3 regions of the Vibrio sp. Vb0349 genome follow, and region 1 is predicted to be linked to each of the others. Evidence: predicted binding sites of a transcription regulator. Region 1 holds the regulator's gene; each other region holds the start of a gene.
The links. Region 1 encodes PurR, which represses purine synthesis genes. Its sites were predicted from a motif close to TNANGNAAACGTTTNCNTNA; they were not measured.

Region 1 (11,030 bases):
CACTCCCCAAAGCGCACAATGTGCTCTTCACTGGTTTCATTCGCTTTCGAGCTGCCACTGCGCGCTGCTGAAATACGCCACAGCAAGTTTTTAACGCGAACTAACAGCTCTCTCAGTTCAAAAGGTTTTGTCACATAATCGTCAGCACCCATTTCTAGGCCTACGATTTTATCAATGCTATCCGTGCGTCCTGTTACTAATATGATACCAATATCCGATTGGCTACGTAACTCACGAGTAAGCATCAGGCCGTCTTCACCAGGCAGGTTAATATCCAGCATGATCAGGTCTACATCGCCCGCTTGCAAAACTTCACGCATTTCTGCGCCACTCTCTGCTTCGCTGACTTGGTAGCCCTCATTTTGGAAATATCCCGCAAGCTTACTACGAGTTACAACATCATCTTCTACGACTAATACGTGATAGCTCATTTACACCACTTTTCTGTCTTCTTATTATCCAAGACGTATTCTATTCATAACTAGTAACATTTCTAGTCATAGATACATTAAAACGCAAGATTTAGCGTTTTTATTGATTCAAAACAAGCTTGCCCATTGCTATTAATAAACGGTCATTTTTGACCATAAAACATAACAATTATAGTTACTGCTATTCATTTTAATTGATTACACTTAGGGGATATCCCTAATTGACTTTGTGATGCATGACTTGAAGCATCATTCAGGAGCCCAAAATGCAAGAAGTGAAAGCTTTTAATGAAAAACGCGCTGAAATTTACTGGTGGTTTTCGAGCTTGTTCGCAAAAGAACTAACAGAGAAAGAATTGGAAGCCTATCACAGTGTTGAAATTCGCAGTTTTCTCGCAGGTTTAGGTGAAAATGAGTCGCTGAAACCAGCTGTTGATAGCCTAGTTGATGCATTGAATCGGTTACAAGATCGTGAAGATGCACAACTAGAGCTTGCAGCTGACTTTTGTGAACTGTTTTTGAAGACAGAAAAATACGGCGCTCTTCCTTACGCATCCATGTACATTGGTGAATCAGGTTTACTGAATGACAAGCCAGCTGAGGAAATGGAAAAGTTGATGGCTGAATTTGGCGTTCAAGTAGACGAAAACCTAAAGGAACCTGCGGATCACTTAGCCGTTGAGCTCGACTTTCTCGGGAACATGATTATCCGCTCAAACGAGCTTGAACAAGAAAAACACATGGAAGAAGCCTTCGTTAAACAAAACGACTTTATCCAGCAACAATTGATGTCTTGGTTACCTCAGTTTTCAGACAAATGTAAAAAATTCGATGAATTTGGATTTTACTCAAGTGTCGCGAAACTATTAGTTGCATTTTGTAAACTAGACAGCGCCTACCTTCTTGGTGAATAATTGCCGCCTATTTTTAGGGAGCCTGCCTATCGGGCTTCCTGTGTGCCTGAAAGTGACCGATTGTAAGTAACTTGGGTATAATATTCGTTTGCCTTAACTTAGCGCAAAGACGCTTGGTTATTTAGCAGTCAAAATGTGACTTCAAATACACAAATCTCTTGCTGAAAACATTGCTAGTCAGTCCACATAGGGCTAAAATGTGAGCGCAAACGATTAAATATGATTTATATGTAAACCGCTGAAATATAGCGGTTTTTGTGTTTTCTTAACAGGTTGATGGCAATTTCTCATCAGATAGAAAAAGATAAAATTCATCGACCGATGCTGCTACGCACCCTTTTGTCGCACTTGGATCAACCGCTGCCGAGACACTTAGCGCCAATTTTAGATTGCTAGGTGTGAAACCATTAGAGCATCAGGTACATCCAATACGACATATTTCAGTAGCTCGATACAGGACACCATTTATGGCCACGATAAAAGACGTTGCTCGCTTAGCCGGCGTTTCCACTACGACAGTTTCGCACGTTATCAATAAAACGCGTTTCGTTGCAGAAGCAACGCAAGAAAAAGTAATGAAAGCCGTTGACGAGCTGAATTACGCGCCAAGTGCCGTTGCACGCAGCCTAAAATGCAACTCAACTCGTACTATTGGCATGTTAGTAACGCAGTCAACCAACCTATTCTTCTCAGAAGTGATTGACGGGGTTGAGAGCTACTGTTACCGCCAAGGCTATACTCTGATTTTATGTAACACAGGCGGGATTTACGAAAAACAACGCGATTACATTCGTATGCTGGCTGAAAAGCGCGTTGATGGCATCCTAGTGATGTGTTCTGACTTAACCGAAGAACTAAAAGAGATGCTTGACCGTCATGCGGACATTCCTAAAGTGGTCATGGATTGGGGCCCAGAGAGCTCGCAAGCAGACAAAATCATGGATAACTCAGAAGAAGGTGGCTACATTGCGACCAAACATCTGATTGACAATGGTCATACGGATATCGCTTGTCTAAGCGGTCATTTTGAAAAGCTTGCTTGCCAAGAGCGCATTGCAGGTTTCCGTCGCGCAATGAGCGAAGCGAACCTAGCTGTAAATGAAGACTGGATCCTTGAAGGTAACTTTGAATGTGATACGGCCGTATTAGTTGCAGATAAAATTACCGCAATGGACAAGCGCCCGACGGCGGTATTCTGTTTTAACGACACAATGGCTCTAGGCCTAATGAGCCGCTTGCAACAAAACGGGATCAAAATTCCTGAAGATATTTCAGTGATCGGCTACGACAACATCGAGCTTGCAGAATACTTCTCTCCACCGCTAACGACTATCCACCAACCTAAACGTCGTGTTGGTAAAAATGCATTCGAAATTCTACTTGAGCGTATCAAAGATAAAGAACACGAAAAACGAATTTTCGAAATGCAACCTGAGCTTGTAATTCGAAATACTGTGAAAAAAATGAACTAAATTTTACTGTATTTAACCGTGTTAAATAAGCGCTCTACAGGGGCGCTTATTTTTTTGGGAAAATTAAGCATTCTCTAATACTTCACACCGCTCTAATAACAATTGACTAACGTTAACTCCCTGTTTTATATAAATGTAATATATATTAAGAACTCCTTTTCAAAGGCCAATTTGCACCTTTCCATATGCAAAATAGAGCATTCAATCTATCATTTTTATTGAACCAAAATCACACTTTTAACGCTAAACCGTGATGTTAATTCAATATAAGAAGTATGCTCATTGTGTCACGCACAGGGCAAACCATTCGAAAGAGTGGGACGCAAAGCCTCCGGCCTGAACCATATTACGATATGGAAGGTAGCGGGGTTACCGATGGCAAGTGTGTAAGCAATGACTTTACTCTGTAATGACATTGTTTTTACGCATGTTTGCTACTCTCTCGGACCTGACTTTTGGTGGCGTAATATTAATTACACCGAGATAACAAAACATGGATAAACCGATACTCAAAGACTCTATGAAGCTATTTGAGGCACTTGGTAATATCAAGTCGCGCTCAATGTTTGGTGGCTTCGGACTATTCGCTGATGAAACAATGTTTGCACTAGTGGTAAACAATCAGCTTCATATCAGAGCAGACCAAAAAACTTCATCTGACTTCGAGAAACAAGGGCTAAAGCCTTACGTTTATAAAAAACGTGGCTTTCCAGTCGTTACAAAGTACTACGCTATTTCCAGCGATTTATGGGAATCAAGCGAACGCTTAATCGAAGTAGCGAATCAATCATTGAAAAAGGCAAAGCTTGAGAAAGAACAGCAAGCAAGTACAAAGCCTAACCGTTTGAAAGATTTGCCTAACTTACGACTGGCTACCGAGCGCATGCTAAAAAAAGCCGGCATCGAATCCGTAGAGAAGCTTGAAGAGGAAGGTGCGCTTAACGCCTATAAAGCGATAAGAGATACGCACTCTGCAACCGTCAACATTGAGTTGCTATGGGCACTAGAAGGTGCTATCAACGGCACTCATTGGAGTGTGGTACCTCAAGCTCGCCGAGATGAGTTGATGAACGGCCTCCAATAAAAGTCGGCCTAAAAACTATCTTGTAAAACCGCAGTCTAATCTGCGGTTTTTTTGTGAAATTTTTTCGGTTTTTCTACTGTCTTATTACATATACCCCAAATTGGAATCAAAATTATGAATAAGAAACTGATATTAGGTCTCATCCTACTAGCGGCTATCGTCTTTTTAGGTATTAACTTTGGCCAGTATTTAACCTTAGAGAATGCAAAAGCCCAACAAGAAGCACTAACTACATACATCGATCAGAATTTTGTATTCTCGGCTGCGATTTACTTTTTTACCTACATTGCAATTACCGCTTTTTCTATCCCAGGAGCGGCAGTAGTCACCTTACTTGGTGCAGCCTTATTTGGTTTTTGGACAAGCTTGCTACTGGTTTCTTTCGCTAGCACTATGGGGGCAACACTGGCCTTCTTGAGCAGCCGATACTTATTGCGTGACTGGGTACAAAACAAATTCGGAAATAAACTCAACGCAATTAATCAAGGTGTCGAAAAAGACGGAGCTTTTTATCTATTTTCCTTGCGTCTAATCCCTGTATTCCCTTTCTTTCTAATCAACTTACTGATGGGTTTAACACCGATGTCTGTAGGTCGATTTTATCTCACTAGCCAAATAGGTATGCTGCCAGGCACAGCCGTATATCTGAATGCAGGTACTCAATTAGCAACAATTGAAAGCCTATCGGGCATTGTTTCACCCGCAGTATTAGCGTCTTTTGCGCTATTGGGACTATTTCCAATCATCACTAAATGGGTTATGAATAAAGTAAGGCCGACACCGAGTCAGCAAAACTCGTAATTGGTGAAGTGGGTGTATTGATGAAAATATTTATCGCTAAAAACCCAGCAGAAGCACACATTGTATGTGAGCTGCTTAAAGTGGAACAAATTTACTGTGAAGTTCGTGGAGAAGGTATTTTCGGCTTAAAAGGAGAACTGCCGTTTGGTGATGGTACCGATCCTTATGTGTGGCTTTTTGACACTGCACAAAAGATGAAAGCTGAAGAAATAGTAAAAGCATATCGAAAACAATCCGATAGGCATGAGTATCAAGATTGGCAATGCCCAAAATGTCATGAAATAAACGAAGGGCAATTTGGTGCATGTTGGCAATGTGGATATCAACTAGGAGAGCTATAGCGGCTCTCCTATTCAGTGGATGCACTCAGTTTTAAGCACATACAGCTTGCTGTTTAATAAACTCGATGGAGTGTTGATTGAAGTCTTCTGGACGCTCTACATTGCATACATGACCACAATTCGGGATTTCTCGTAGAATGCTGAGCTTATGCGCTGCAACCATTTCTTTGACAGGTTTAATAAACATGTAATCCCTGTCGCCCATTAAGTAAAGAGTCGGAATGGGTAACTCTCGATCTTTAAAATATTTCATTAACGGATTTACATCAGCAGCAAGAATAAACCAACGTTTAAATTCTTTTTGGCAAAGCTTCTTGGCTTCGCGAATAAAAAGGTGGCGAGATTCTCGTTGGCTTCTTTGAGGCATAACAATATAAGCGAACAGTTTGTAGAGCCACATGTACGGTAGGATATGCTTACAAAAATTACCTAATTTCACTAATATCTGAGAACGAGTGTTAAGCCTTGTGACAGCACCGCCGAGCACCATCGAACGTACGCGCTCTGATGACAATTCAGCAAGGTTTCGAACAATAATAGTACCAAGCGACATACCGACAAAATGAGCGGATTGGATCTTTAAATGGTCCAATACTTTCAAAATATCTTGGGTAACTTCCGTAAAGGTATAACGGCTAGCAATGAGCTCTTTAAGTAACTGATTTGACTTTCCATGACCTCTTAAATCGATCAGCAATAAGTTAAAGTGTTGCTTGTAAGCTTTAATTTGCTTGAACCAGATAGAAGAGCTACCACCAGCACCGTGCACAAATACAACCCACTCATTACTAGTAGGGTGCAAATAGGTTTTATGAAAAAGTAGCGGCTGGGTCATATTGAGTATCAAAAAGATCGTGCTATTGAGTAAAAAGCCATCCTACCACACTCCCCTTACTCAAGATAATAAAGGCACCTCATTCAGTGCCTTTCGTTACAATTTTAAGTCAAACTAACGCTGAGTGGTAAAGCTGCAAATAAGATTCTGCGGCCTTTTGCCAACAAAAGTCTTGTTGCATCGCGTGCAACTGTACTTTATTCACTTCAGGCTCGTTTTGAGCGTAGAGCAACAGTGCCCTTAGCATCGTTAACAACAATGCCTGCGGTGTCGGTTCGAAAAAAACAAACCCCGTTGCTTCAGATGGGTTTACATCATAATCGCTAACGCTGTCCTTTAAGCCACCAACACCGCGTACTATCGGTAATGTCCCATAAGCCATACTATAGATTTGGTTTAAGCCACATGGTTCAAACTCAGAAGGCATCAAGAAGAAATCAGAACCAGCTTCAACGATATGCGCAAGTTCATTGTCATACGCTTCTACAAAGGCAAATTTGCTAGAAAACTGCGCGGCAACCTCTCGTAACTGAGCGGCAAGAACAGGGTCTCCGGTCCCAACGACAACTAGCTGAACATCGTGCTTCAAAAAATCGGCCAAAGCAGGCAACAAGTAATGAACGCCTTTCTGCTGGGTCAACCGACAAACCATACCGAACATAGCTACATTTTTTTCGGGCAAATTTAGTCGTTGTTGTAATGCTTTTTTACAAGCTTTCTTCCCTTGCGACATACTTTGCTGGTCGGCGCAGTAATTAACCGGCAAGTAGGTATCAGTTTCCGGATTCCAAGCGCTGTAATCACAACCATTCAAGATGCCGACTAAGTCCTGCGCACGTTGCTGAAACTCCCAAGCCATGCCGTGACTGCCAAGCTCTGTTTTTAGCTCCTCTGCGTACGTAGGGCTAACCGCGTTTATCTTATCTGCATTCATTACACCAGCTTTAAGCATCGTAATATGCGTTGCACTCACCGCAGCATCGGGAACGTTTCTACAATGAAACTCTGGCAAACACTGCACGTCTTCATAACTAAATACGCCTTTAAAGACCGCATTGTGAATTGAAATGACGCTTTTAGTATGAGCAAAAAACGGATCATTGCCATACCTGTGCTTGAGCAAAAATGGAACAAGACCTGTGTGCCAATCGTTCGCGTGTATGATATTAGGTTGAAAAGCGAGCTTGGGTAACATGTCAAGACATGCTGCACTAAAAAACGCAAAGCGCTCGCCGTTATCAGTATACGCTTGGTTGTTCTCCGCATACATTGATGGTCGATTGAAATACGGCGGACAATCAATCAGGTAAACAGGATTTTGACCTAACATGAGCCGCAAAACTCGATACTCCGTATGCGGCCATGATGTTAATTCTGTTTCTAATACAACTTCTGCGTCTGCGAGTTTATCAATACTGCTGTACGCAGGGATGGTAATTCTTACGTCTTGCTGTAGGTTTTGAAGGGCTTCCGGTAGTGCCTTGGCAACATCTGCCAAGCCACCACTTTTAATGAGGCCTTCAACCTCAGAAGCTACAAACAGAATAGATAAGTTGTTAGTAGCCAACTCGAGCTCCTTTCGGAATAACAACAATGCCCTCCTCAGACACGTGGAAGTGTTTTTTATCTTCTTGAAGATTCACACCAATCTGAGTACCAGGAGCAATATCGGCATCCTTGTCGACAATCACACGACGTAAAACACAGCCTTCGCCAATTTTTACGTCACCAAGAAGTATACATTCGCTGATATCGCAAGCAGAAGCAATATTACTGCGAAAACCAAGCACCGACTTTTCGATTCTTGAGCCTCTAACATAGCTGCCATTACACACTAAACTATCTATTATCTGCACACGACCATTATCAGAGTCGGTAAATGTCGCAGGTGGCAATGGTGGGTAGTAGGTGTGCAATGGCCATTTACGGTTGTACAGCGAAAATGGAGCATCTTTTTCTAGCAGATCCATATGCGCTTGCCAGTACGCATCAATAGTTCCGACATCACGCCAGTACACCTCTTCTTTTTCGCCACTGATTTTGTTGGTACTGAAGTCATACACGAACACATCACCTCTAGGGAACATCTTTGGAATGATGTCCTTTCCAAAATCATGTGATGAAGCTTCATTATCCGCATCTTCGACCAACTCTGAGAACAATACCTGAGCTTCAAAAACATAGTTACCCATTGAAACTAAAGCGTAATCAGGGTCCCCAGGAATCGACTTCGGATTTGCTGGTTTTTCTTCAAAGCCAATCATACGACCTTCACTATCGACTTCGATAACCCCAAATTGCGACGCCTCTTTTAGTGGCATGCGCAATGCAGATACCGTCAGAGAAGCCTTCTTTTCTGAGTGGAAGTTCAGCATTTGTTTGATATCCATCTTATAGATATGGTCAGAGCCAAAAATACAAACTTGCTCTGGTTCCTCTAATTCCATAAAACGCAGGTTTTGATAGATCGCGTCCGCCGTCCCTTCGTACCAACGTTTACCAGTACGCATTTGAGCGGGAATAGGATCGATAAAGCGGTCTGTAATGCCGTTGATGTTCCACCCCTTTTTTAAGTGATGGAATAAAGATTGAGATTTAAATTGGGTTAGGACGTAAATGCGCATCAGATCCGCATTAACAAAATTGTTTAGAGCAAAATCGATCAATCGATAACTACCACCAAACGGTACCGAAGGTTTACTGCGAGATTCCGTTAAAGGTCTCAAACGAGAGCCTTCACCGCCAGCAAGAATCATTCCCAAAACACCAGCCATTTGTTGTTCTCCATATCGTTATAGCTTGGATTTGGTACTCGCTTGAATGAGTCACACTCGGGGAGTCAAGCGAATACATTTAGCAACCGTCTCTGAGTTTCTGTGAACTCTTACAACACGGATAAAAAAGCTACGGCACTTCCAGTATGCAACGTCCACTCTTTCCTTATTTTTTGACGCAAACAATGCACACAGTTGCACTAATTTTTGTAATAAATTATCTAAGCGGGTTCTAAATTACAATTTTTAATACGCCATTCTGTGTACCATACAGCTCTTGCGTACTCAAGACGATATCTAGATCACACATGGAAAAGCAAACGATTACATTGTGAAAACAATTTACGAACGGATTCACTACACCGCCGATTTTTTAGCCCAATGTATAACAAATATGTGAATGCAAAATGAAAGTTACAACGAATATTTTTTACATAAAAAATACATCAGCGACTACGAAATATTGATGCAGGGATCTTCTTGCGTCAGCAAAACTCAGTCAAAGCAGCAAAGATCTATACGAACAACACAGTGGCCTTTACGCAAAAACAAAACGCAAAAAAGGCAGCGATATCGCTGCCTTTTTACATTACTTAGATCGTACGTTTTTATGCTTTCGCTTTTTTACGCTTATCAGTGACTTCCCACTTACCGTCAACAAAGAGCGCTGTCCAACCAGATGGTTTGCCATTCTCTTCCGAACGAACGTAGTTCTCTTTTGTTTTGCGACTAAAGCGTACGACTGCAGGACGACCATCAGGATCTTCTTGCGGTGCGGTCGCTAGGTATTTGAACTTCTCAGGTAAACGCTCTTCAAAACGTGCCAGTTCAGCAACCAAAGGAGCACGTGTCTCGCGCGATTTCGGGAAGTTGCTTGCCGCCATAAATAGACCTGAAGCACCATCACGAAGTACGAAATACGCATCTGAGTTTTCACATGGCAACTCGGGGAAATGAACAGGATCTTCTTTCGGGGGCGCGACTTCGCCATTCTTCAAGATCTTACGAGTGTTCTTACACGTTTCGCTCGTACAATCCATGTATTTACCAAAGCGACCGTTCTTAAGCACCATATCAGAGCCACATTTGTCACATTCAACAACTGGACCATCGTAGCCTTTTACTTTGAACTCGCCGTATTCAACAAGGTAGCCTTCACAATTCGGGTTATTACCACAAACATGCATCTTACGCTTGTCATCAATCAGGTATGCGTCCATCGCTGTTTCACAGATCGGACAACGCTTTTTAGCGCGCAGAGCTGCGGTTTCAACGTCTTCTTCTAGAACGTTAATAATACCTTCTTCGTCACCCAAGTTGATGGTTGTCTTACAACGCTCTTTTGGTGGTAACGCGTAACCTGAACAGCCTAAGAACACACCTGTCGAAGCAGTACGGATGCCCATTGGACGGCTACACGTCGGACACTCGATATCCGTCATGACGATGTGATTTAACTTCATACCGCCTTCTGACTCATCTAGCTCCGCTTTTTCAAGATCGCCAGTAAAATCAGCAAAGAAGTTGTCTAACACAGCTTTCCAGTTCACTTCACCTTCAGCGATTTGGTCCAATTTCTGTTCCATACGCGCAGTAAAGTCGTAGTTCATCAAATCGTTAAAGCTGTCATCAAGGCGGTCAGTAACAATTTCACCCATTTTTTCAGCGTAGAAACGGCGCTGATCAACTTTCACGTAGCCACGATCTTGAATCGTAGAAATGATCGATGCGTAAGTCGACGGACGACCAATGCCTCGTTTCTCCAGCTCTTTAACCAGTGCTGCTTCAGTGTAGCGCGCAGGTGGCTTTGTAAAGTGCTGTTTAGGGTCAAGTGACTCTAAGCTTAGCTTATCGCCAAGTTGTACCGCTGGAAGGATTGTATCCTCGTTTTTGCCCATTGGACGCTGTACACGAGTCCAGCCGTCAAATTTAAGGATACGGCCTTTCGCTTTAAGCGTGTATTCTGCCGCTTTTACGCTAATGGTTGTTGAATCGTATTCTGCTGGCGTCATTTGACACGCTACAAACTGATTCCAAATCAAAGCGTAAAGTTTGTGCGCATCAGCATCGACACCTTGCAGGTCTTCCGCCTTAACACCCACATTTGAAGGACGGATCGCTTCGTGCGCTTCCTGTGCTCCTTCTTTGCTACCGTACGTCAATGGTTTCGCTGGTAGGTACTTATCACCAAACTCAGAACCAATAAAGTCACGTACAGCGTCCACAGCCTCGGCACTTAGGTTAGTCGAGTCAGTACGCATATAAGTGATGTAACCGGCCTCATAGAGGCGCTGAGCTAGCATCATGGTCTTTTTCACGCCGTAGCCCAGACGTGTACTTGCTGCCTGTTGAAGCGTAGAGGTGATGTAAGGTGCTGA
Region 2 (11,030 bases), on a different contig from region 1:
ACCGATGATATGGCGTTGTTTGAACCAGAAGACTTAAAATTTAACGGTGTTCCAGAATGGGAATACGACGATTTCACGGAGCAGTACCCTTTAGAACTTTCGCTGCCAGAACTCCAACTAGATGTCGAGTATTACGCGTCTCGCAAGCTGGTACAGGTCGTTTATCGAGAGGGAAACCGTAAGGGAGACCCGAAGCGTTGGGAGCTGCCACGCTGGGCTGGTTGGAAGATACAGTATAAAAAGGCCAGTCGAGTGATTGATGTGAAGTAGGTCGGCGGATGACGTTGTGACAAGAATTGATATTTTCTTGGTGAATCTATAATGATTTCATATTGATAGCGTTACTTGCGTGTTGTTTTTAGTTTCTTAATTGAAATATTAATCAATTGAATGCTTATATATGGCGAAGCTGTACATCAGTTGTTACAAAGCTGGTTTTAATATTTCCTTTTGTATGTAAATTAGGGCATAAAAGACGAATGTTTTATATCCCATTGCTATATCAAAACAGTTGAACGATATTTGGTATATCTCATTTTCGAGTGTCGGGGGCATAGAATGGATCAACAAGGAAAGACGTGCATTGAATTCGACTACACTAGCTTTTTAGGAGCGACAGGTAGTAAAAAATGGACCTTTTTAGAGGCATTTGCCACCATCGCGCCTATTTTCGGTTTGATGTGGAAACAGAACATTGCGGAATTGAGCAAGCCTGAAGATCGGTTGTGGGATGCCGCATTAAAATCGATGTCTTCTCGTAAAAGTGATGAATCCAATTTGGTCCGCTTAACCCAGCTAGCTAAACATGAAGGGATCAATGAATTGCGAGTCGTTATGCCATATTCGCTCGATGTTCAGCAAATCGAGTACATAGAATCTCGCAGTCAGTTGAAGGTGGATACGTCAGAACAAGATGTCCTGAACATCAAGTTTTAGGCTGAGCATTTCCACTTCATCGATGTACCACTTAACAATAGTGCAATGAAAAGCGACCTCAAAGTAGGTCGCTTTTTTATTTTGAGGTTTTTGTCACAGGTCTTGGAAGTGTGATGAATATAGAGTATTTGCACTTAAATTAACAAAAATGTAACGTTTGGAAATGCAATTGTCATAACTAGCTTCTAACTTTGTGTTTTTAGGACAAATTACCGACTAAGTGGTTGGTACTGTAAGTTCGAATTAACGTCCCTTATTGGCACACAAGGATGATTGAGTCACCACGTCATTTGGGCATAAAAACAAACACAATAAGAAAGGAAGTCAATATGTCTTTGTCTCGTCGAGACTTTATGAAAGCTGCCTCTTCAACGGCGATTGTTACCGGGCTGGTGGGCTGTGGTAGCGATGCTAGTGAATCTGTTGCGGTTACCTTTGAGCACGGAGTGGCGAGTGGAGATCCTACTCAAACACAAGTAATCATTTGGACTCGTGTTACAACCTCAGCGAGCTACGCAGATGTAAGCTGGCAAGTTTCATCTAACGAAAATTTTACTGATATCGTGCAAAGTGGCACTTTTGCCACAGACACGAGCCGAGATTTCACGGTAAAAGTTGATGTTCAAAACCTCAACGCAAATTCTCGCTACTGCTATCGATTCATGGTTGGAGATGTCACTAGCGAAGTCGGGCAAACTCAAACATTACCAGAGGGTGGTGTAGAAAAGGCATCCATGGCCGTTGTTTCTTGCGCAAACTATCCTGCTGGTTATTTCCATGTGTATCGAGAGATCTTAAATCAACATGAGCAAGAACCGTTTGATGTGGTACTTCATCTCGGTGATTACATTTATGAGTATGGGGCTGGTGGCTACGCTAGTGAAGATGCTGAGGCACTAGGGCGAGAGCCAAGCAAAGGCACTGAATGCATTACCTTAGATGATTACCGAAAACGGTATGCGCAATATCGCCAAGATGCTGATCTGCAAGCGTTACATGCGAGCCTACCAATGATTGCAGTCTGGGATGACCATGAGCTTGCAAATGATAGTTGGAAAAATGGTGCGGAAAACCATCAAGAAGAGGAAGGCCGCTTTAATGATCGTCGTGCAGCTGCGGCTGCCGCGTGGACAGAATGGTTGCCCGTTCGTGAAAACACTTTCTCAAACATGCTGATTTACCGTCAGTTTTCGTTTGGAAGTTTAGTCAATTTGATGATGCTCGACACGCGACTTGTGGGGCGTGATAAACCGTTGGATTATTTCTCGCTCAGCTCACCAACGATGGAAGCTATTGGCGGTTTAGTTGCCCAGTCGCGCAGTCAAGACCGAGAGCTGTTAGGCGGTGACCAACTCGCTTGGCTGATGGATGAGTTCAGTACGCACGACGCAACTTGGAATGTGCTAGGGCAACAAGTGTTAATGTCTCGTATGGAGTTGCCAAGTTCGGTTATGACCGCGATGTTTCAATTGTTTACTGCCACTGAAGAACAAAAAACAGAGGCGTTATTAGCGGTAAACTCTGCGATTACGGGTTATCTCTCTGACCCAAGTTTAGATACCATTGCTTTGCCATATAACCTAGATGCATGGGATGGCTACTACGTTGAGCGAGAGAAAGTTTATCAACTGGTCAAAGCCAGCAGTGGTAACTTTGTCTGCTTGGCCGGAGATACGCACAACGCATGGGCAAGTGAGCTTAAAGACGTATCTAAGCATCCTATCGGGGTAGAGTTTGCGACTAGCTCTGTGAGTTCCCCTGGGTTAGAGGCCTACCTCGCGTTAGACCCTGTCGCGATCGCTCAAATGGAATACACGCTGCCGCACTTAGTGTCAGAATTACAGTGGGCAGACATCAAACAGCGTGGCTTTATGCGCGTTACTTTTACGCCCGGCAAGGCAGAGTCGACCTGGTATTTCGTATCAACGATTAAAGACAAAACATATCAGGTGACGACCAAGTCAGCCTCTACAACAGATGGCACTACGTTAAATATCGGCTAAACTGAGCCTAATACGAAAAAAGTCCGCAAGCTAGTGCGGACTTTTTATTGGAAAGCGTTTAGCAATCTAGCGACAGTGCTAGTCAATCAATCCGTATTCTTTGCTCAGAACTTCGATGATTTCCGCTTTCGGATTCTCACTCAAATGAATCGGCTTGCCTGTAATCTTCTCGGCAATACCAATGTAGGTGCTCGAAATCGCCATCAAAGATTCGACGGGTAAAGCATTATCACGAGCGAGTGCTTCACGCTCTGGCATACGTTCTTTATTTAGCAAGATATCTGGGTCAGGGAAGTGGTTAAGTAGGAACTGGCGGAAACCTTCTTTTGAGTTCTCTACGATGTGACCTGCTTGGTACTCTTTAGCATCCCATATACGAGATGAGTCTGGTGTACCCACTTCATCCATGTAAATCAGCTTTTCATTGCCAGCAGCATCATGAACATAACCAAATTCGAATTTGGTATCGACAAAGATTTGGTCAATTGCTTCTAATGCTTGGCTGATAACGTTAAAGCCTTCTTTCAGCAGTTTTTCGTAGAGTGCGATATCGTCCGCACTTGAGAAGTTAAATGCTTCGTAGTTGTCTACGATATTTTGACGAGTAATATTAACGTCATCGGCTTCTGGCACACCGGGAATGCCTTTTAGAATGCCTTTTGTGGATGGGGTCATTAGCAACTCTGGCAGTGCTTTGTCTTTTTCTAACCCTTCAGGAAGTTGGATTCCACAAAACTCGCGCTCGCCATTTGCGTAAGCGCGCCACATCGAACCCGTGATGTATTTGCGGCAGATGGCTTCGATTTTTACCGGTTTGGCTTTTTGTACAATCCAAACAAAAGGGTGAGGAATGTCTAGAATATGGCTATCTGCTAAGCCATTTTCTTTGAACAGTTTGAACCAGTGATTAGAAATCGCATTAAGCGCAGCCCCTTTACCCGGGACACCATTAAGACCACCTTCAGCATGCCAAATACAATCGAATGCAGAGATTCGGTCGCTAATCACCATGATAGCCAAAGGCGCATCTGGAGCGACATTGTATCCTTTTTCTTTGATCAGTCGGGCGCTGTCTTCTTCAGTTAACCAGTAAACTGAACGAACTTTTCCACTATGAACGGGTTTATGGGTGCGAATTGGCAGGTCGTCATTGACGGCAAGTACTTGATTAGCAAGGCTCATTGCGACATTCCTATCATCTTAATCAAACGTCAGAAAGAGAAGATATTCAGCAAAATGTGGGCGCTGAATAAATCGAATGTGGGCATCATACCAGAACTATTTTAACTCGCCAGAGAAAAAGCAAACGTTTGCCTGTTTTCTTTAATACAAAAAAATGCCCCCTTAAAAAGGAGGCGAGATGCAGGATGGATAACGTCGATCTTGTTAGTGGTACTTATTAACTCTGCCTTCGACGAAAAAGACTTCACACTGATAACGTTGAGCAATATCGCGAAGCATTGATTGATTCATTAGGGCAATCTTGTTCGATGCGACGACAGCGCTAGCGTTACCAGACTGAATAGCTTTAATCACGATTTCCACTTCAGAAAGCTGTTGAGACGGCTTCATCTGAATGATGTTTTTACAGCAAATATTAGAAGCAGTGAGTTGTTCAAAGTCTGGACGAGGGCAGTCTGCTGTAAACAAAATCCATTGTTTCTGCTGCGATAAAACAGCCAGCTTAGATAGAAGCTGATCCGAAACGGCCATGGGCTTAGTTGCTTGTGCCAATACGTTGTAGCGAGAGTATGTATGAGATTGACTTTGTAACTGCATCTTACTGTTCCTTTATACATGCTGTATGCCTATACAGTAGTTTGTTTTGGCGACCTGATCAACAAGTTTCTCAAAAGTTATTTGCGGTTTTTTGAGAAGGAAATAAAAGGATTTTATTTTAAGTGATTGAATTTATTTGTTTATTTTTCATTTCTGATATGTCTAACATCAATTTAAAAATGTGAGGTGAGTAGAAAGTTGGACGAGAGACATACAGGGGTTTACTACTGTATATACAGGTGTTTTTCACGGACAGTGGTTTGTATACAGTGGAAGAGGGCTGATAACCGATGCGACATGCTATGTAGGATAGGAGGGAATACGAGATAGAGATTGGAAATAGGCTTGGGCGATCAAAAAAGCGCCTTATAAAAGGCGCTTTTGAAAATCAGTTCCATTGATTCCGTCTTGCTTAGCTCGCTCGTTGCAAACGTTCGCGCATTTGCAATTCGCCTTGGTTAAATAGGCGCACGTCGATTTTCGCCATATCGTAACAAGCTTTACATGAGTAGTGGTGCTTGCCATCTAAATAATCGTGACGAGTTACAAGACTAGGTTTTTTACACCAATCACAGGTGCCTTCTTCAGTGAACATTGATTTTCTCCCCACCTAGATTAATTTGAGTCGTTAGGTGTTATTTTGCGCCGGGCATTATGGCATAAAAGCGCGACTTAAGTTAAATGTCTGTTAATTTCTTTGAGAGGGAGATCGATTGCGGTGTTTGATTATATGGGAATAAAAGCATGGCAGCCAAAGTATCCTGACCTATTTTTACTGTTTTGTAACATTTTGTGAGACGAGCTTAAAGGCATGATTGAGTCGCTTCATTTCTTCTTCACTGCCCCTTGTGTCAGGATGATAAAGCTTTGATAATTGTCTATAGCGTAGCTTGATTGCCTGTAAATCAGGGATGGTTTGTGGTGTGTAGCCAAACATAGCACACGCGACGCTTAGCTTATGGTTTTCTGCCTGAGTTTTGGATTTCTTAAATTCTCTGAATACTTTCTCTAACTGACGCTTCAGTTGCTTGTTCGTAAACTCTAGCTCTTTTATTTTTTCCGCCATTCGTTGATTTTGGCTTTCCTCTTTGGCTTCACGCGCTTTTCTATTCTGCTTGAGTTTTTTGATCACGAGGAAACTTAAGCCGCTGATGATGAGGATCGCCGCTAGCCAAATCAGCCATAGAAACTGCGAGTGTTTTACTTTGGGGGTTGCAACTGTGCTTTTCTCTTCTTGTGTTTGCTCTGCTTTTTTATCGAGCGACTTTATTTGCGAGACTTGTTTAGCTCGTAGTTGGTTGAAGCGCAGCTCTAACAGTTGATTATAAGCTTGTTCTGCTGCTGGATTATGCTGAGAAGCCATTTGATACAAGGCTTCAGTCAATTGAGAAGTTGTGACCTTACCTGGATTGCGCTGAATAAAATCGGCGAGAAGAAAGCCACGATCGGTTGGGTCATTGAGTGCGATAGAGGTTAGCCAATATAACGCTTGTGTTTCATTTTTTTCGCCATTTATCCCTTTAGCAAAGTCGTTCGCGAGCTGTTTTTGTGCAGGGAGGTAGCCTTGGTTGGCGGATTGCTCTAGCCAGTAGCGCGTTTCTGGTGAGGCTTCAGCTTCGTTTGATGCCAATAATTGTTGTGCGTACTCGTATTGTTCGATGGGGTCATTTGGAGCTTGAGAGGCAAGTGAGTAGCCAGAAAAGCTGAGGCTAAATAAGCAGAGTAGGGCAGACGTTTTGACAGACATTAATATGTCAGGCCTAACGATAATGGTTAGGCCTGCTCCGGTAATTTTTTATTATTACCGTTATGGTGCAACCAAATTACTTCAGTGGCAAGATCTGGATTTCAACACGACGGTTGCACGCACGACCTTCAGAAGTTTGGTTTGAGCAAATTGGGTTACGTTCGCCGTAGCCGCGTGCAATTGCACGACCAGGTGCAACGTTTTGAGATACTAGGAATTGACGTACGGACTCTGCACGGCGCTCTGACAACGTTTGGTTGTATGACTCACTACCTGTGCTATCCGTGTAACCGTCAATAACGAGACTGGTATCTGGGTACTCAACTAGGATGCGAGCAACACCGCGTAGAGTATTATGGATACTAGCATCAAGCTGGTAAGAGCTTGAAGAGAAGCCGATACCGTTTTCCATACGCAGTAAAAGCTGATTTTCACCAACACGCTGAACTTGTACGCCAGAGTTTAGCAAAGCGCGACGTAATTCCGCTTCTTGTTGGTCAAAGTAGTAACCAACGCCAGCGCCAGTCGCTCCGCCTGCGGCTGCACCAATGAGTGCATGCTGACGACGTTCTTTAGCATCATCACCCGTTGCTAGGCCGATTGCTGCGCCAGCGATCGCACCAATAAGCGCGCCTTGCGTGGTGGAGTTAGTTTCGTATTCACCCGTTGTTGCATTTTGGCGTTGAGTGGCTTGACAGCCAGTAAGAGCTAGCACTAGAGCTAGTGCAATAGGCATCTTTTTCAAGGGAAAATCTCCGTATAAAACTGAGGCGAAACCATGCCTCATAATGGGATGCGAATTATGAATAAACAAGCATTAATATTTGTTATGAGAAAGTAAGATTGATAAGAGTTTCTGTAAGAAAATTCCTATCAATACTGCCAAAGCTCTCAAAGTAAGCCCCATAGACATCGAAGTCATTGCTGCTTATGTGAATCCTTTACCATCCTGGCTATTTCGATGAATCGCCCAACATTTTGCGTGCTTGTTCGCCGCCCACTCCACGGTTAACTGAAACCTTTCTACCTTTCTTTAAGCCCACTTCGTAGTCTTCAGTTAGGTTTTTCATCGCTTCTTTCAATTGCTTCTTGAACGTTTCGCGGTCAATGTTTTGGAATTCTTTATCAATATAGTCATTAATTTTATTGGCCGACTCTTCATCTGGAGAAATAATTGGCAATTTTTCAATCGCGCCTTCCACCCAGCCAGATACAAATGAGTTCACACGGCGAGTCACTTCCTGAGAAGAGGTGCCGGTGCCAGCAAAGCTGTTTCGGAATTGTCCGGTACTTTCGTTCATCTCGCGATAAACAATATCGAAAGCAAATGCAGCAAAAATAGCGCGATCTGCTTCACCGATAAATTCGACACGTTTGAGCCCTTTGTGATTCAACAATACTGCTTCGACACCGAATTTTGTGTTAATGCCGCGAATCACTCGCAATATGGTAGAACTGATGTTCGCTGGTAGCAGATGAGAAGATTGTGTTTTTCCCATTCTGATGAACTCAATATCGTCTTTATCGAGACCATATTTAAGCATGAGGCGATGTGCCATTTTGATAGCATTGGCAGCCTCATTAACATTAGCGGAATTGCCCAGTTCTAAGCACTTGGCGATTTTTTTCAGAGCTTTTTGTTTATCCATCGACAACCAGTAACGAAAGCAGAAAATTTATGAAGTCAGACATATTACCTTTTTTGACATAAAAACGAAATACAAGGTGGGACTGAAGATAATTTCAGCACATAAAAAGAAGCCTCGCATTAAGCGAGGCTGGCGTTTTAGTTCGTCGTAATCAGTATGAAGTCGTACTTGTGTCTAAGAAGCCATTCTTCATTAAGATTCGTTAGAATTACAACCCGAGCTGGTTGAGCAAGTCATCGGCATCATCGTTTGATCCCGACGATCTAGATTCTTTCTCAGCCAACTGTTTACGTGTGGCCTCTAAAATGTCGTCTGGGTTTTCGTCTTCAGCAACTTCAAACTCTTCCAGTTGGATGAACTCAGTTTTATCCATTGCTAGTTCGAGATAGAAAATATTGTTGTTTTCGGTGGAGAACGTCACTCTGCGCGCTTGAGGGCGGTCAAGGTTGGTATCAACTTGTAAGATAACTTGCTTATTCAGCGCCAGCATTTTTGGTTGGTTTTGTGTGATGTTCGTTTGCAGGTCTTTACGAATTTTATTAGTGAAGTCTCCGACCAGTTGATTCATGAGTTCACCCAGAACATCGCCTACCTCGTCAGAAGTATGAGATATTGCCAGTTCTTCTTCTGGCATGCCCATATTACGCATGTAGTTGGTGTAGATCTCCAGTGCGGCTTTTGCCGTAAAATTAATCACAACTAGCCCGGTAAATCCGCCATCAAACAGAACAAAACAGCCAAAATCTGGTTTGAGGCTAGTCTTGTGGATTTTTTGCACCATTGCTGAATAATTTACTTGAGAAGATGTCGCCGAAGTAAGTACGCCAGAAACAGACTGGCAAAGTTTGAGAAGGATATCTTCAGTGGTCACAATTTTATTTTTTTTCATTCTGAAAACTCATCTAGAAACGCGATTCGTTCCCCAATGTAAGGCATCAAGCGTGAAAAAATAAAGCATAAGTTTAATTATTGTATCGAGATTCTGATTTGCTCGTCTTTTTAAATGTTGTAAAGTGACGAAATTCAAAGAATATTACTTCACTAACTCTTTTGTGGTGTTATTTTTCGCTTAGCGCCAATTTGTATGAGAAGTGAGCAAATAATTACACAACCCGCAGCTGATCGGATCAGCGTCGTAGGGGCAGGAAGCAAATGTTACCAAGATTACACTCGCAAACTGATGTCGATCCTCTTGTTCTTAGTTTTCTGAAAGAGCTTGAGCACGCCGGATTCACTGGTGATATCGAAAGCCAATATTCAAGTCGACTAGCGGTTGCCACTGACAACAGTGTTTACCAGCAACTTCCTCAGTCTGTCGTTCATCCCAAAACGACAGAAGATGTTTCTCTCCTCGGGAAACTGAGCAATAAAGAAAAGTACGAACGAATTACCTTTTCACCTCGTGGTGGCGGCACAGGGACCAATGGTCAGTCGCTTACCAAAGGTATTGTGGTGGATATGTCTCGTCACATGAACAAAGTGCTTGAGATTAATGAGAAAGAAGGCTGGGTTCGTGTACAAACTGGTGTAGTGAAAGACCAGTTAAATGACGCTGTTCGCCCTTATGGCTACTTCTTCTCTCCAGACTTATCTACCAGTAACCGTGCAACGATTGGCGGCATGGTCAACACCGATGCTTCTGGTCAAGGTTCTCTGAAATACGGAAAAACATCCGATCATGTTTTGTCGCTACAAGCGGTGTTTGCTGATGGTTCAATTTTAGAGTCGGACTTGTCTCATGGTTACCCAAAAGAAGGCGAGTTTGCTGCCAAGGCGCTACGTGTAACGGAATCCGTATGTCGTGAAAAACGCCAGCAGATCGTAGATAAGTTTCCTCCTCTTAACCGATTTTTAACGGGCTACGATTTAAAAAATGCCTTGAATGAAGAAGGTGACCGTTTCGATATCACACGAGTACTGTGCGGCGCTGAAGGTTCATTGGCATTCATTACCGAAGCGAAGCTTAACCTGACGCCAATTCCGAAAGCGCGTACTTTGGTTAACGTTAAATACAACAGCTTTGATTCTGCACTGCGTAATGCACCGTTTATGGTAGAAGCGAAGGCGCTGTCTGTAGAAACCGTTGACTCAAAAGTGCTTAATCTCGCGAAGCAAGATATCGTTTGGCACACCGTGAGCGATTTACTTACCGATGTTCCAAATAAAGAGATGCTTGGTATCAATATGGTGGAATACGCAGGTCAGGACGAAGAGGAAGTTGCTGCTCAGGTTGCAGCATTGACCGCCAAGCTCGATACCATGTTGGAAACAGAAGAAGCGGGCATTATCGGCTACCAAGTTTGTAACGATGTAGCGAGCATTGGGCGTATTTACAACATGCGTAAAAAAGCGGTGGGTTTGTTAGGCGCAGCAAAAGGTCGTGCTAAACCGGTCGCATTCGCTGAAGATACCTGTGTGCCACCAGAAAACCTGGCGGACTTCATTGTAGAGTTTCGAGAACTGTTAGACAGCAAGTCTCTGAATTACGGCATGTTTGGTCACGTCGATGCTGGGGTGCTTCACGTACGTCCTGCGTTGGATTTGTGTGACCCGCACCAAGAAGCATTGATGCACGAAGTTTCTGATGAAGTGGTCAAGCTGGTGGCGAAATACGGTGGTTTGATGTGGGGTGAACACGGCAAAGGTTTCCGTTCAGAATATGGCCCTGAGTTTTTCGGCGACGAGTTGTTTACTGAACTGAGACGTGTGAAAGCTGCATTCGATCCACACAACAAAATGAACCCGGGCAAAATCTGTACACCGCTGGATAGTGATGCAGAGCTTGTCAAAGTTACCGATACCAAACGTGGTTACTATGACCGTCAGATTGACGTTCAAGTACGTGACAGCTTTAAACAAGCGATGGAATGTAACGGTAACGGTTTGTGTTTTAACTACGATACTAGCTCGCCAATG
Region 3 (11,030 bases), on a different contig from region 1:
CGGCCTTTACACAAGGTAGGGTAGCCCGCATTTTCACCGGTGCTGTAGCGATCGATCAAAATGTCGTTAAGGCGGGATTCCAGACCATTTTCTGTTTCTTGCCAGCGAACGTACTTAGCTGGAGAGCATGCTCCCACAGTGTTTGGAGACTCGCCTGTCATGTATGACGATAGGTAGCAGCGACCTTCAGACATGATACAAAGGCTACCAAAAGCAAAGACTTCTAACTCGACATCGCTAGTGATGTTGCGTGAAAGCTGTTTGACCTGATGAATCGATAAAACGCGAGGTAATACTACCCGTTTTACGTTGAAGTTTTGTTTGTAAAAATCAATGGCTGCGACGTTGGTCGCTGATGCTTGCACTGAAAGGTGTAGTTCCAGATCGGGATATTTGCGAGCCGCGTACTCCAGCACTGCAATGTCTGCAACAATCAGCGCGTCTACACCCAGTGCCGCTGCATTGTCTACTGCGTTCGTCCAGCGCTCGAAGCCATTGGGATGAGCGAAGGTATTCAACGCGACATGAATTTTTTTATTGCGGTCATGAACGTATTGCACCGCTTTTTCTAATTTCTTGCCGTTAAAGTTGAGGCCAGCAAAGTGACGGGCGTTGGTATCATCTTTGAAACCAATGTAGACGGCATCGGCACCGCAATCAATCGCAGTTTTTAACGCAGGCAGGTTACCCGCGGGACACAAGAGTTCCATATGCTCACAATCATTGAGAATAAAAAGGTGTCCGCATTTTATGAAGAATTATGAATAGCGAAATTGACCTAAGTTAGGTTTAGCTCAATAAAGTCGATATTTACCCCTTGCGAGTAAGGGTATCGGGGCGGGGTTAGTTCTTGTGACGACGATTCTGTACAAACAGCTCTTCAATTTCATGTTTTGGCTGCGGGCGATAAAAATGGAATCCTTGAATCGCATTACATTGAAGGTTAGAGAGCAAAGTAGCTTGCTGGTGGGTTTCCACCCCCTCGGCAACGACAGTTAAGTCGAGCGACTTACCCAGATTAATGATGTTTTCAATCACAGTGACTTGTTTCGGTAGTGTGTCGATATCATTAATAAAAGCGCGGTCGATTTTTAGCTCGTCAATAGGGAAACGCGCTAAGTAGGAAAGAGAAGAGTAGCCGGTACCAAAGTCATCGATAGAGAGAGCGAAGCCTAGCTTTTTAATCGCATTCAACATTTGCAGTGTATGTTCGCTATCACTCATCACGGCACTTTCGGTTAGCTCGAAGGTAATGCAGCTTGGATCAAGCTCGGTAGTGCGAAGCAGCTTTTCCATAAAGTCGATCAGCTGTGGGTTGCCAAATTGCTCGGGAGAGAGGTTGATGGCGACACGGCCTGGCAGTATGCCTTGTTGCTTCCAACGTTTTACCGTATTGAAAACATCACGCATCACGACACGTCCAAGGTGTTCGATTAACCCAGCGCGCTCGGCGACAGGAATGAATGAGCCGGGACTAATGTACCCTTCGACTGGATGCTTCCAACGAACGAGTGCTTCTGCGCCGTTGATACTGAAGTCTCGCGCGTTAACCTTAGGTTGATACCACACTTCCAAACCGTTCTGCTGCAATGCTTTTTGCAGTTCGATTTCAAGCCACAAACGCATACGCGCTTCTTTGTTCATTTGATCGTTAAATTTGATCAGACGATTTCTACCACGATCTTTGGCTTCATACATCGCAGTATCGGCATTTTGTAGTAGGATTCGCGCATCTTGTCCGTCTTCAGGGTATCGAACGCTACCAATTGAACAGGCAAGGCGTTTGCTGAAGTGGTGCAAGTCGAAAGGTTGGTTGATCAACGAGATAATGCGATCGGACAAAATTTCAGCCATGCGGGTGTTTTCTGGCTCCGGTAGAATGACGCCAAACTCATCGCCACCCAAATGACCAATTATCGCTTGGTTTGGCAGTAACCGTTTAAGACGGGCCGATACCTCTTGAATCACTTTATCGCCAATATGGTGACCAAGTGAGTCATTAATGTTTTTGAAGTTATCGATATCCAAATAGAACACCAGAAGCGGTGTTTGCTTTTTGATCAGCTGTTCCAAACGTTTGGTGAAGCCAAAGCGGTTGTAGAGTTTGGTGAGCGAGTCAATGTGTATGTCTTCATTCGATGCAGAAGACAGGTTTTTGGGCGCATCATCAGCATCTTGGATTAGGATAATTTGAGATTCGCTACCTAATATCGCCGTGGAATCCGCGTGTAGCTGAACTTTCCGTTCAAAGCCGCATCTTGCGCTGGTTAAGCAGACAAAAGGTTTGTCAGAAATTAATGTACTCAATCGATGACTAAATACCTTTTTACTATTTTCATCGATGAATAAACGACTTAGCTCTTCGCCCAACAATTCATGAGGAGAGTTAAGTCCGAGAAGGCGCGCTGATGCGGGGTTCGCAGAGATGACAATATCATCTTCGATAAGCAGTAAGCCGTCTGGTAGCAGTTGTGTTAACTTCGCAAACTTACTTTCGGACTCTTCTAAGGAGCGAACGAGTATCTGCTTTTCTGAAGTATCGACAGCGTGAAAAACAACAAAGCGAATGTCGTTACCTTCAAAAACTGGCGAAAGACTAAAGTGAAGACTGGTTTCAAGGTCGGTTTCATCGAGCGTGATTTCGGCTTCGACATGTGCCCCTTTGAACGCGCGCTGATAGTATGGTGCAAGCTTCTTATAAAACTGTTCACCCAGCACTTGGCAATCGTTTAAGCCGACGATTTCCTCATGACTTAAACCTGCGATATCGCAGTAACGGTCACTTACCATTCGATAATTGTGTTTTTTATCAAGAATGGCAAAGAAGAAAGGGCTATTTGAGGTTAGCGTGGCAAACCAATGTTTTAATTGCTGGGAAGGCATTAGGGTATTACCGATCTCCAATGAGCCAGATTATTCGTCCGTGTATAAAAAGCGACACCCTGATAAGCCTGCGGCGGTCTACCACCAAGCTAAAGTGTTACCTGCCATTAAAGGGCTCGCGGTTTTAGCTGTGCAGTCGACAATCACATGGATACGCTCAGATAACTATAACTTTGAAAATACGGTTGTAAAAGTGTTTATCCACCTGTTCGCATCAATAATACACGTAAGTTCAAAAAAAGAAGCGTTAGTGAGCAATAAACCACCAATCTAAAATAAGCACTTTATTGATACATAACAGTAATCTCATCGCCACGATTGCTTAATATAAGCAACCTAATGACAAAGTAACGGATAATGAACGTGTTAAACAAGATTCGCAGTCAACTAGTAAAGAACGCAGCTAATATTTTGCGTTCTCCAGTCCAGTTATTACCACAGCCAATTCAGCAAAAAGCGTTGCTGGAAGGGCTAAAAATGGTGTTTAAAGAAGCCTTGGAAGATGGTGACTTTGAGTTCCTTGAAGACAAGTGGTTAAAAGTTGCGATTAAAGACTTGAACTTAGCATGGTACATCAGCTATCAAGACGAAAAATTGGTGGTAGCTGAAAAACCAGTTCAGGAAGATGTGAGTTTTAGTGGTAATCTAAACGACCTAGTACTGATTGCTGGTCGTAAAGAAGACCCTGACACACTGTTCTTCCAACGTCGCCTTTCAATTGAAGGTGATACTGAGCTTGGCTTAGAAGTGAAAAACTTAATGGACAGTGTCGACTTAGAGCAGTTACCGAAAGCAATGCAAGTCGCTTTGAATCAATTGGCTGATTTTGTTCAGAAAGGAGTTCAAGCGCCTGCACAACCAACCGGAGTAGCGAATGCTTATTCGAACTGAAGCCCCAGCGGACATTCTTACCATTGACCGCTTATTGAAACACGCCTTCCCAACGGAAGCTGAAGCTGAGCTTGTGATGCGTTTGCGCGAAAACAGCAAATTCACGCTTTCCTTAGTCGCGTGTACAGATGAGGGAGAGGTGATAGGCCATGCTTTATTTAGCCCAGTGACCTTAAATGGTGAAGATTTGTCATGGCAAGGGCTAGCGCCATTAGCTGTTCATGAAGATTACCGTCGCCAAGGCATCGCTGCAGAGTTGATCAAAGAAGGTTTTGATTCACTGCGTGATTTTGGCTACCCAGTGTGTGTGGTGTTGGGCGATCCTGATTATTACGCGCGCCAGGGTTTTCAATCATGCGACGAGATGGGCTTTGAATGTGCTTGGGATGTCCCTAAAGGTGCATTTCGAGTCGCAGAGTTGGTCGAAGGTCAATGTGCTGGACGCTCCGGACGCATAGACTATGCGCCAGAGTTCTCTGAACTGTAAATGAAAGAAGCCCACGACTAAGTGGGCTTCTTTCTTATTCACTGAAAACTGAGATAGGGAGGTTAGGATGACTGGTTACTTTTCTTTTTGCCCCAGACCTCTATTTTCGCTTTTTTACTTACCCCTAGCAGGCTGAGTTTTGTGCTTCCCCAGCTACTGTAAGTCATTTCAATCTGTTTTAGCTTGGCTTCTTTTGTACCTGGAAGGCTCCAGGCACGAGTCGACAATCCGCTTGTTAGTACGCCCATAGAGGAAAGCTTTTTCTCACTACCATCTGTCATGACGACTTTTAAACCATTAATGTCTACCGTTCCTTGCACACATTTTAGTTTTATTTTACTGAAGCTTCGGTTTCGGAATAGGCTATTTGGTGTCACGGTATCTGTTTCTGTATGAAAGTTAACGGTTTTCGTTGCAATCAGCTCCCACTCATCGCTGTTATTAGCAAAAACACTCATACTGGTGGCGGCTACCAGTGTGCAAAGTAGTAGCGTATTTAAGAATTTCATAATGTACCTCATATGTCATACCCAATGTGTGGCCGTTGGCAAAACGCTATGTTCAGGAATATCCAAATCATCTCATTGTGTTCAGGTGTTCCTTGAAGTCCTTTAGGTATAATCGCGATAATTTGATAGGATTGCCCTCGTTCAAATAGGTGACGGAAAATGTCAATTAACGAGAAACAGTATTTACGTGAAATGGGGATCAGCACATGGGAGCTGGTACACCCTGAAAGACTGGAAGGCTATCAATCGCCATTATTGGATTTGCAAAGTTCATGTAAACTCCTATTGGTATCGCCAATATGTCCAGAAAACGAGACGGCATTGATGTTTGAGCGCGTATTAAAAAGCATTAAGCTCACGCTTGATGATGCGCTACACCTAGAGCCTGAGCGCTTATCCATGCTGGGTGAACATCAGCTAGAGTGGGTGTGGTTTGCAGGCTGTGAGGCTGATAAAAGCATCAAGGCAAAGCACCTGACCTCGCCACTATTACAAGATATTGATGGTAATAACGAACAGCGCCGCGCATTGTGGCAACAAATCTGTTCGTACTCTTAACGGAGCTAATGCGTGACAATTGAAATTACGCCGATGCGTGCAGAGCACCTCGACCAAGTTTTGCAAATCGAGCAGCAAGCACATTCTCACCCTTGGGCCGAATCTTTGGTTCGTGACTTATCCAGTCGCGGTGCTTGCCATCATGTGATGTTGGAAGGCTCTCAAGTGGTTGGTTACTTCTATGGACAGAATATTGTTGGAGAAGTGACACTATTAAATATTGCAGTAGCGCCTTCTCAACAGGGCAGAGGGCTAGGGCAAAAATTGCTGGACGCGTTTATTGAATACTGTGAACAAGCCAAAGCAGAGAGTGCTTGGTTAGAAGTGCGTGAAAGTAATCACCCAGCTATCCATATTTATGAGCAAGCAGGTTTTAATGAAGTGGACCGTCGTTACAACTATTACCCAGCTAAATCGGGAAATGGTAAGGAAGACGCCATTATCATGAGTTACTTATTTTTGAGTTAGTTTTAGGCCGTTACTAATTACCTCATCAACACTTATGCTTTAAATGCGTATCCGGATTCGAGGCTTTTGAATATGTAATAATAATTTTTTGAATTTTTACATCTCTTTGTGTGGAGCTGGCTTTCCCTTGTTAGTTGCAGGTAAAGGCTGGTGAGCCGAGTAAATTCAGTTCATGTCTTTCCAGTTTGCTAGCACAGCGATAATAAGCGAGAATACCGCACAATATCGAATAGTAGATATGCTTGCCTATTTTGTGAGCATGAAAGTAATTTAGAAGATTAACTAATGTCAAATCCCCTTTTTTTAGGCGAAGTGTCTAAGCGCAGAACGTTCGCTATTATTTCTCACCCGGATGCGGGTAAAACCACCATTACTGAAAAAGTCCTTTTATTCGGAAACGCGATCCAAAAAGCAGGTACGGTTAAAGGTCGTGGTAACGCACAGCACGCAAAATCAGACTGGATGGAAATGGAAAAAGAACGTGGTATCTCGGTAACCACTTCTGTAATGCAGTTCCCTTACAATGACTGTCTGGTAAACCTACTTGATACGCCTGGACACGAAGACTTCTCGGAAGATACATACCGTACGTTAACGGCAGTAGACTCGTGTTTGATGGTTATCGATGCGGCGAAAGGTGTCGAGGATCGTACACGTAAGCTGATGGAAGTAACGCGTCTGCGTGACACGCCAATCGTAACCTTCATGAACAAACTTGACCGTGACGTTCGTGATCCAATGGAAGTATTGGACGAGGTAGAAAACGAGTTGGGCATGATGTGTGCGCCAATTACATGGCCAATCGGCTGTGGTAAAGAATTTAAAGGTGTGTACCACATTCACCGTGATGAAACGATTTTATACGAATCAGGTCACGGTCATGAGATTCAAGAAGTTCGAATCATCAAAGGTCTCGATAACCCAGAGCTTGATGAAAAAGTTGGTGCAGGCCTTGCGGAAAGTGTTCGAGAAGAGCTTGAGCTTGTTATGGGTGCTTGCCCTGAGTTTGATTTGGAAATGTTCCTAACAGGTGACCTGACGCCAGTTTACTTCGGTACTGCATTAGGTAACTTTGGTGTGGATCATATGCTAGACGGTCTAACTGAATGGGCTCCAGCGCCGAAAACTCGTCAAGCGGTTGAACGTGAAGTTGAAGCGACTGAAGAGAAGTTCTCTGGTTTCGTATTTAAGATCCAAGCGAACATGGACCCAAAACACCGCGACCGTATCGCATTCATGCGTATTGTATCGGGCACTTACACGCAAGGTATGAAGATGAACCACGTTCGTCTTGGCAAGCAAGTGAGTATCTCTGATGCAGTAACCTTTATGGCTGGTGACCGTGCACGTGCAGAACACGCTTACGCCGGTGACATCATTGGTCTACACAACCACGGCACTATTCAGATTGGTGATACCTTTACGCAAGGTGAATCACTGAAGTTCTCTGGTATTCCGAACTTCGCTCCGGAACTATTCCGTCGTATTCGCCTGAAAGATCCATTAAAGCAGAAGCAGCTTCTCAAAGGTTTGGTTCAGCTATCAGAAGAAGGTGCGGTACAGGTATTCCGTCCTCTACAGAACAACGATCTGATCGTTGGTGCCGTTGGTGTACTTCAGTTTGATGTTGTTGTGGCTCGTTTGAAATCTGAGTATAACGTTGAAGCGATTTATGAAGGCATTAACGTTGCAACTGCTCGTTGGGTTGAGTGTGGTGATGCGAAGAAACTGGATGAGTTCCAACGCAAGAATCAAGCGAACTTAGCATTGGATGGTGGTGATAACCTAACGTATATCGCTCCAACAATGGTTAACTTAAACTTGGCGAAAGAGCGTTTCCCTGACGTTGATTTCCGTGCGACGCGTGAGCACTAATTTGCGCGGTTAGGGTAAGCCTTAACGCAAACTAGATTTTAAAACGCCCTTGGCTATAAACTTAGCCAAGGGCGTTTTTATATAAGGATAAGATATGAATTGGTTTAAACGTGGGCTAAAGCGTTACGACAACTGGTGTAAAGAGATGGGGTTAACTCCCGATCAGAAACGCAGTTGTGTCCCATATCGAAAAGACCCAGCCCATCAAACTGAAGAGAAGAGTGAAGCCCAACCATCCTCTGATTTTCTGCCCGCAGATACAGATAAAAAGCGTCAAGATGAAGCTCTTTGATACGCACTGCCACTTTGATTTTGATGTGTTTCAAGATGACTTTGCGCATCAACTTGAGCTTGCTCAAACGCAAGGCGTCGCAAGAATTTTGATTCCTTCCGTCGGTCCGCAAAACTGGGCTCGTATTCAAACTTTGGCAGAGCAACATGCCAATTTGTATTATGCGCTCGGCTTTCATCCGTATTTTCTTGAAGATAACGTTGAGCAGCACCTTACAGAGCTAGAAGGCTATCTAAATCAAAAAGGACCACAGTGCGTAGCAATAGGAGAGTGTGGTTTAGATTTTGCCATTGATGTTTATCCACAGTTGCAAGAAAAGATACTTGAAGTTCAATTTGAGCTGGCTAGACGCTTCGAACTCCCAGTTATTTTACATAGCCGAAAAGCGCACAATCGCCTCATTCAAATGGTGAAATCGGCGAATCTCCCTAGAGGTGGTGTGCTACACGCTTTTTCTGGGAGTTATCAGCAAGCCATGGAGTGGGTCAAATTAGGTTTTTTTATCGGTGTAGGAGGAACGATTACCTACCCAAGAGCCAAGAAAACACGCGACGCAATTCAAAAATTACCACTCGAAAACCTAGTAATCGAAACAGACGCACCAGATATGCCTATACTTGGATATCAAGGGGAGTCAAATCACCCAGCCAAACTCATTCACGTCTTTAATGAGCTCGTAGAGTTGCATAACGGCCGAAAGCAATCGATTGCCTCTCAACTGTGGAAAAATAGCAATTTTGCTTTCTCGATATGTGAATAAAATCTAAAGATGTGGTTTGAAATCGAAAACGTTTTCCTGCTTATTGTGAATTAACTCACAAAGCTGGTTGAATCAATCATGAATCTTATAGGAAAGTGTGAGGCTGGCATTACTTTAATTGATTCTGCATGAGTATAATTGCCCCCGCTTTATAGCTCCATTTTGTAACACGCCAATAAATAACTTATAAGGAAGTCATAAACTATGAGCCTGTTTATGAGCCTAATCGGTATGGTAGTGCTTCTTGCGATTGCAGTAGCATTTTCTAACAACCGAAAAGCTATCAACTTTAGAACTGTGGGTGGCGCATTCGCTATCCAATTCGCATTAGGTGCATTTGTTCTGTATGTACCTTGGGGCCGTGATCTACTAAACGGTTTCTCTTCAGGTGTTTCTAACGTTATCAACTACGGTAACGATGGTTCATCATTCCTGTTCGGTGGTCTTGTTTCTGACAAGATGTTCGAAGTATTCGGCGGCGGCGGTTTCATCTTCGCATTCCGTGTTCTTCCTACACTGATCTTCTTCTCTGCACTGATTTCAGTTCTTTACTACATTGGCGTTATGCAATGGGTTATCAAGATTCTTGGTGGCGCACTACAAAAAGCGCTAGGCACTTCTCGTGCGGAATCAATGTCAGCTGCAGCTAACATTTTCGTAGGTCAAACTGAGGCACCTCTAGTTGTTCGCCCATTCGTTCCAAAAATGACTCAATCAGAGCTATTCGCGGTAATGTGTGGTGGTCTAGCTTCTGTTGCTGGTGGTGTACTAGCTGGTTACGCATCTATGGGTGTTCCACTAGAGTACCTAGTTGCGGCATCATTCATGGCAGCACCAGGTGGTCTACTGTTCGCTAAAATCCTTCACCCTGAGACTGACCAGCCTCACGAAAGTATCGAAGAAGCGATGGACGGCGGTGACGACAAACCAGTTAACGTAATCGACGCAGCTGCGGGCGGTGCGGCTTCTGGTCTACAACTTGCGCTTAACGTAGGTGCAATGCTAATCGCATTCGTTGGTCTAATCGCGCTAATCAACGGTATGCTAGGTGGCATCGGTGGTTGGTTCGGCATGCCAGAACTAACACTAGAGCTAATCCTAGGTTACGCGTTCTCTCCACTAGCATTCCTAATCGGTGTTCCATGGGCAGAAGCTGTAACAGCTGGTTCATTCATCGGTCAGAAAATCGTAGTGAACGAATTCGTTGCTTACTTGAACTTCACACCATACCTAGGTGAAAACGCTCAAGTAATCGCGGCAACTGGTGAAGTAATGTCTGAGAAGACAACAGCTATCATCTCATTCGCACTATGTGGTTTCGCGAACCTTTCTTCTATCGCGATTCTACTTGGTGGTTTAGGTAGCCTTGCACCAAACCGTCGTAGTGACATCGCTCGCATGGGTGTTAAAGCAGTTCTTGCAGGTACGTTGTCTAACCTTATGGCAGCGACAATTGCAGGCTTCTGCTTAAGCCTTGCAGCACTATAATTAGAATCGGTTCTTAATATATAGACGCCGTTTTACATCATGCCCTGTAGCAAGAGATTGCTGCGGGGCATTTTTCGTTTTTCGGGCTCCAAAATTTCATCGGGTGTTTGCCTTAGTCGAGGTATTACGCAGTCAATGGAATAGGGGCTAGGAAATTTTGAGATACAAACCGTTTGCGCTCTATTTGGTGCTACAGTTTTGCGGTGAAACTCTATAATGTATTAATCACAGGATAGTGGTTAAGCTTGATTCTTAATCACGTAATGAATATTACATAATCGATGGGCAAATGAATTGCCCTGCAATATCAGATCTAATAGGCGTTTTGCTTTGTGATGTGATATTAAAGACACCGCAATCATAGATTGTTGTGCCATAGGCCAAACTGGTACTGTGCGGTGACAAGGATAGCAATTGGCATATGATAAATTTTCGCTGTATATGCCGAGTCTTCAGGGAACCAAGTCCGTTCATTAATAGACTGTTTAGCCATTTACTCACATTGTCTCGACTTGTTGATTATAGTTAAAGACGTGATGTAAGGCTGAGTAGTGAATTTTTTGAATATTGATCGGAGATAGAAATGAGCGATTTAAAAGCAGCAGCGCTACGTGCACTTAAACTTATGGACCTAACTACGTTGAATGACGATGACACTGATGCAAAAGTGATCTCACTATGTCATGACGCGAAAACAGCAGTAGGCAACACAGCTGCAATTTGTATTTACCCTCGCTTTATTCCTATTGCTAAGAAGACACTTCGTGAGCAAGGTACGCCAGAGGTTCGTATTGCAACAGTAACGAACTTCCCACATGG

Region 2: R7Q47_RS04275 (phosphoribosylaminoimidazolesuccinocarboxamide synthase) is a predicted target of PurR. The motif match lies at 4,238-4,257, and genes of this name have one in related genera.
Region 3: R7Q47_RS09910 (NupC/NupG family nucleoside CNT transporter) is a predicted target of PurR. The motif match lies at 8,744-8,763, and genes of this name have one in related genera.

Annotation. Positions count from the first base shown of each region.
Region 1 is NZ_JAWOTS010000015.1:420-11,449, forward strand. It holds gene torR (two-component system response regulator TorR) at 1-431, opposite strand, end outside; gene torD (molecular chaperone TorD) at 698-1,345, shown strand; gene purR (HTH-type transcriptional repressor PurR) at 1,813-2,817, shown strand; cyclic di-GMP riboswitch class I at 3,105-3,194, shown strand; gene R7Q47_RS15900 (TfoX/Sxy family DNA transformation protein) at 3,311-3,901, shown strand; gene R7Q47_RS15905 (TVP38/TMEM64 family protein) at 4,016-4,702, shown strand; gene R7Q47_RS15910 (DUF2007 domain-containing protein) at 4,723-5,043, shown strand; gene R7Q47_RS15915 (alpha/beta fold hydrolase) at 5,075-5,878, opposite strand; gene glgA (glycogen synthase GlgA) at 5,988-7,445, opposite strand; gene glgC (glucose-1-phosphate adenylyltransferase) at 7,435-8,652, opposite strand; gene topA (type I DNA topoisomerase) at 9,261-11,030, opposite strand, start outside.
Region 2 is NZ_JAWOTS010000002.1:218,458-229,487, forward strand. It holds partial or broken gene R7Q47_RS04260 (helicase-related protein) at 1-270, shown strand, start outside; gene R7Q47_RS04265 (hypothetical protein) at 559-936, shown strand; gene R7Q47_RS04270 (alkaline phosphatase D family protein) at 1,266-2,939, shown strand; gene R7Q47_RS04275 (phosphoribosylaminoimidazolesuccinocarboxamide synthase) at 3,018-4,121, opposite strand; gene R7Q47_RS04280 (SulA-like leucine-rich domain-containing protein) at 4,326-4,718, opposite strand; gene R7Q47_RS04285 (hypothetical protein) at 5,131-5,313, opposite strand; gene R7Q47_RS04290 (J domain-containing protein) at 5,491-6,465, opposite strand; gene R7Q47_RS04295 (OmpA family protein) at 6,542-7,201, opposite strand; gene R7Q47_RS04300 (DUF2786 domain-containing protein) at 7,419-8,114, opposite strand; gene R7Q47_RS04305 (DUF3334 family protein) at 8,323-9,003, opposite strand; gene R7Q47_RS04310 (FAD-binding and (Fe-S)-binding domain-containing protein) at 9,267-11,030, shown strand, end outside.
Region 3 is NZ_JAWOTS010000006.1:163,484-174,513, reverse strand. It holds gene R7Q47_RS09960 (peptidase U32 family protein) at 1-710, opposite strand, end outside; gene R7Q47_RS09955 (bifunctional diguanylate cyclase/phosphodiesterase) at 844-2,883, opposite strand; gene R7Q47_RS09950 (SCP2 domain-containing protein) at 3,247-3,774, shown strand; gene R7Q47_RS09945 (GNAT family N-acetyltransferase) at 3,758-4,261, shown strand; gene R7Q47_RS09940 (hypothetical protein) at 4,324-4,770, opposite strand; gene R7Q47_RS09935 (DNA polymerase III subunit psi) at 4,930-5,328, shown strand; gene rimI (ribosomal protein S18-alanine N-acetyltransferase) at 5,341-5,796, shown strand; gene prfC (peptide chain release factor 3) at 6,082-7,671, shown strand; gene R7Q47_RS09920 (DUF5363 family protein) at 7,766-7,963, shown strand; gene R7Q47_RS09915 (TatD family hydrolase) at 7,950-8,723, shown strand; gene R7Q47_RS09910 (NupC/NupG family nucleoside CNT transporter) at 8,928-10,211, shown strand; gene R7Q47_RS09905 (hypothetical protein) at 10,570-10,704, opposite strand; gene deoC (deoxyribose-phosphate aldolase) at 10,795-11,030, shown strand, end outside.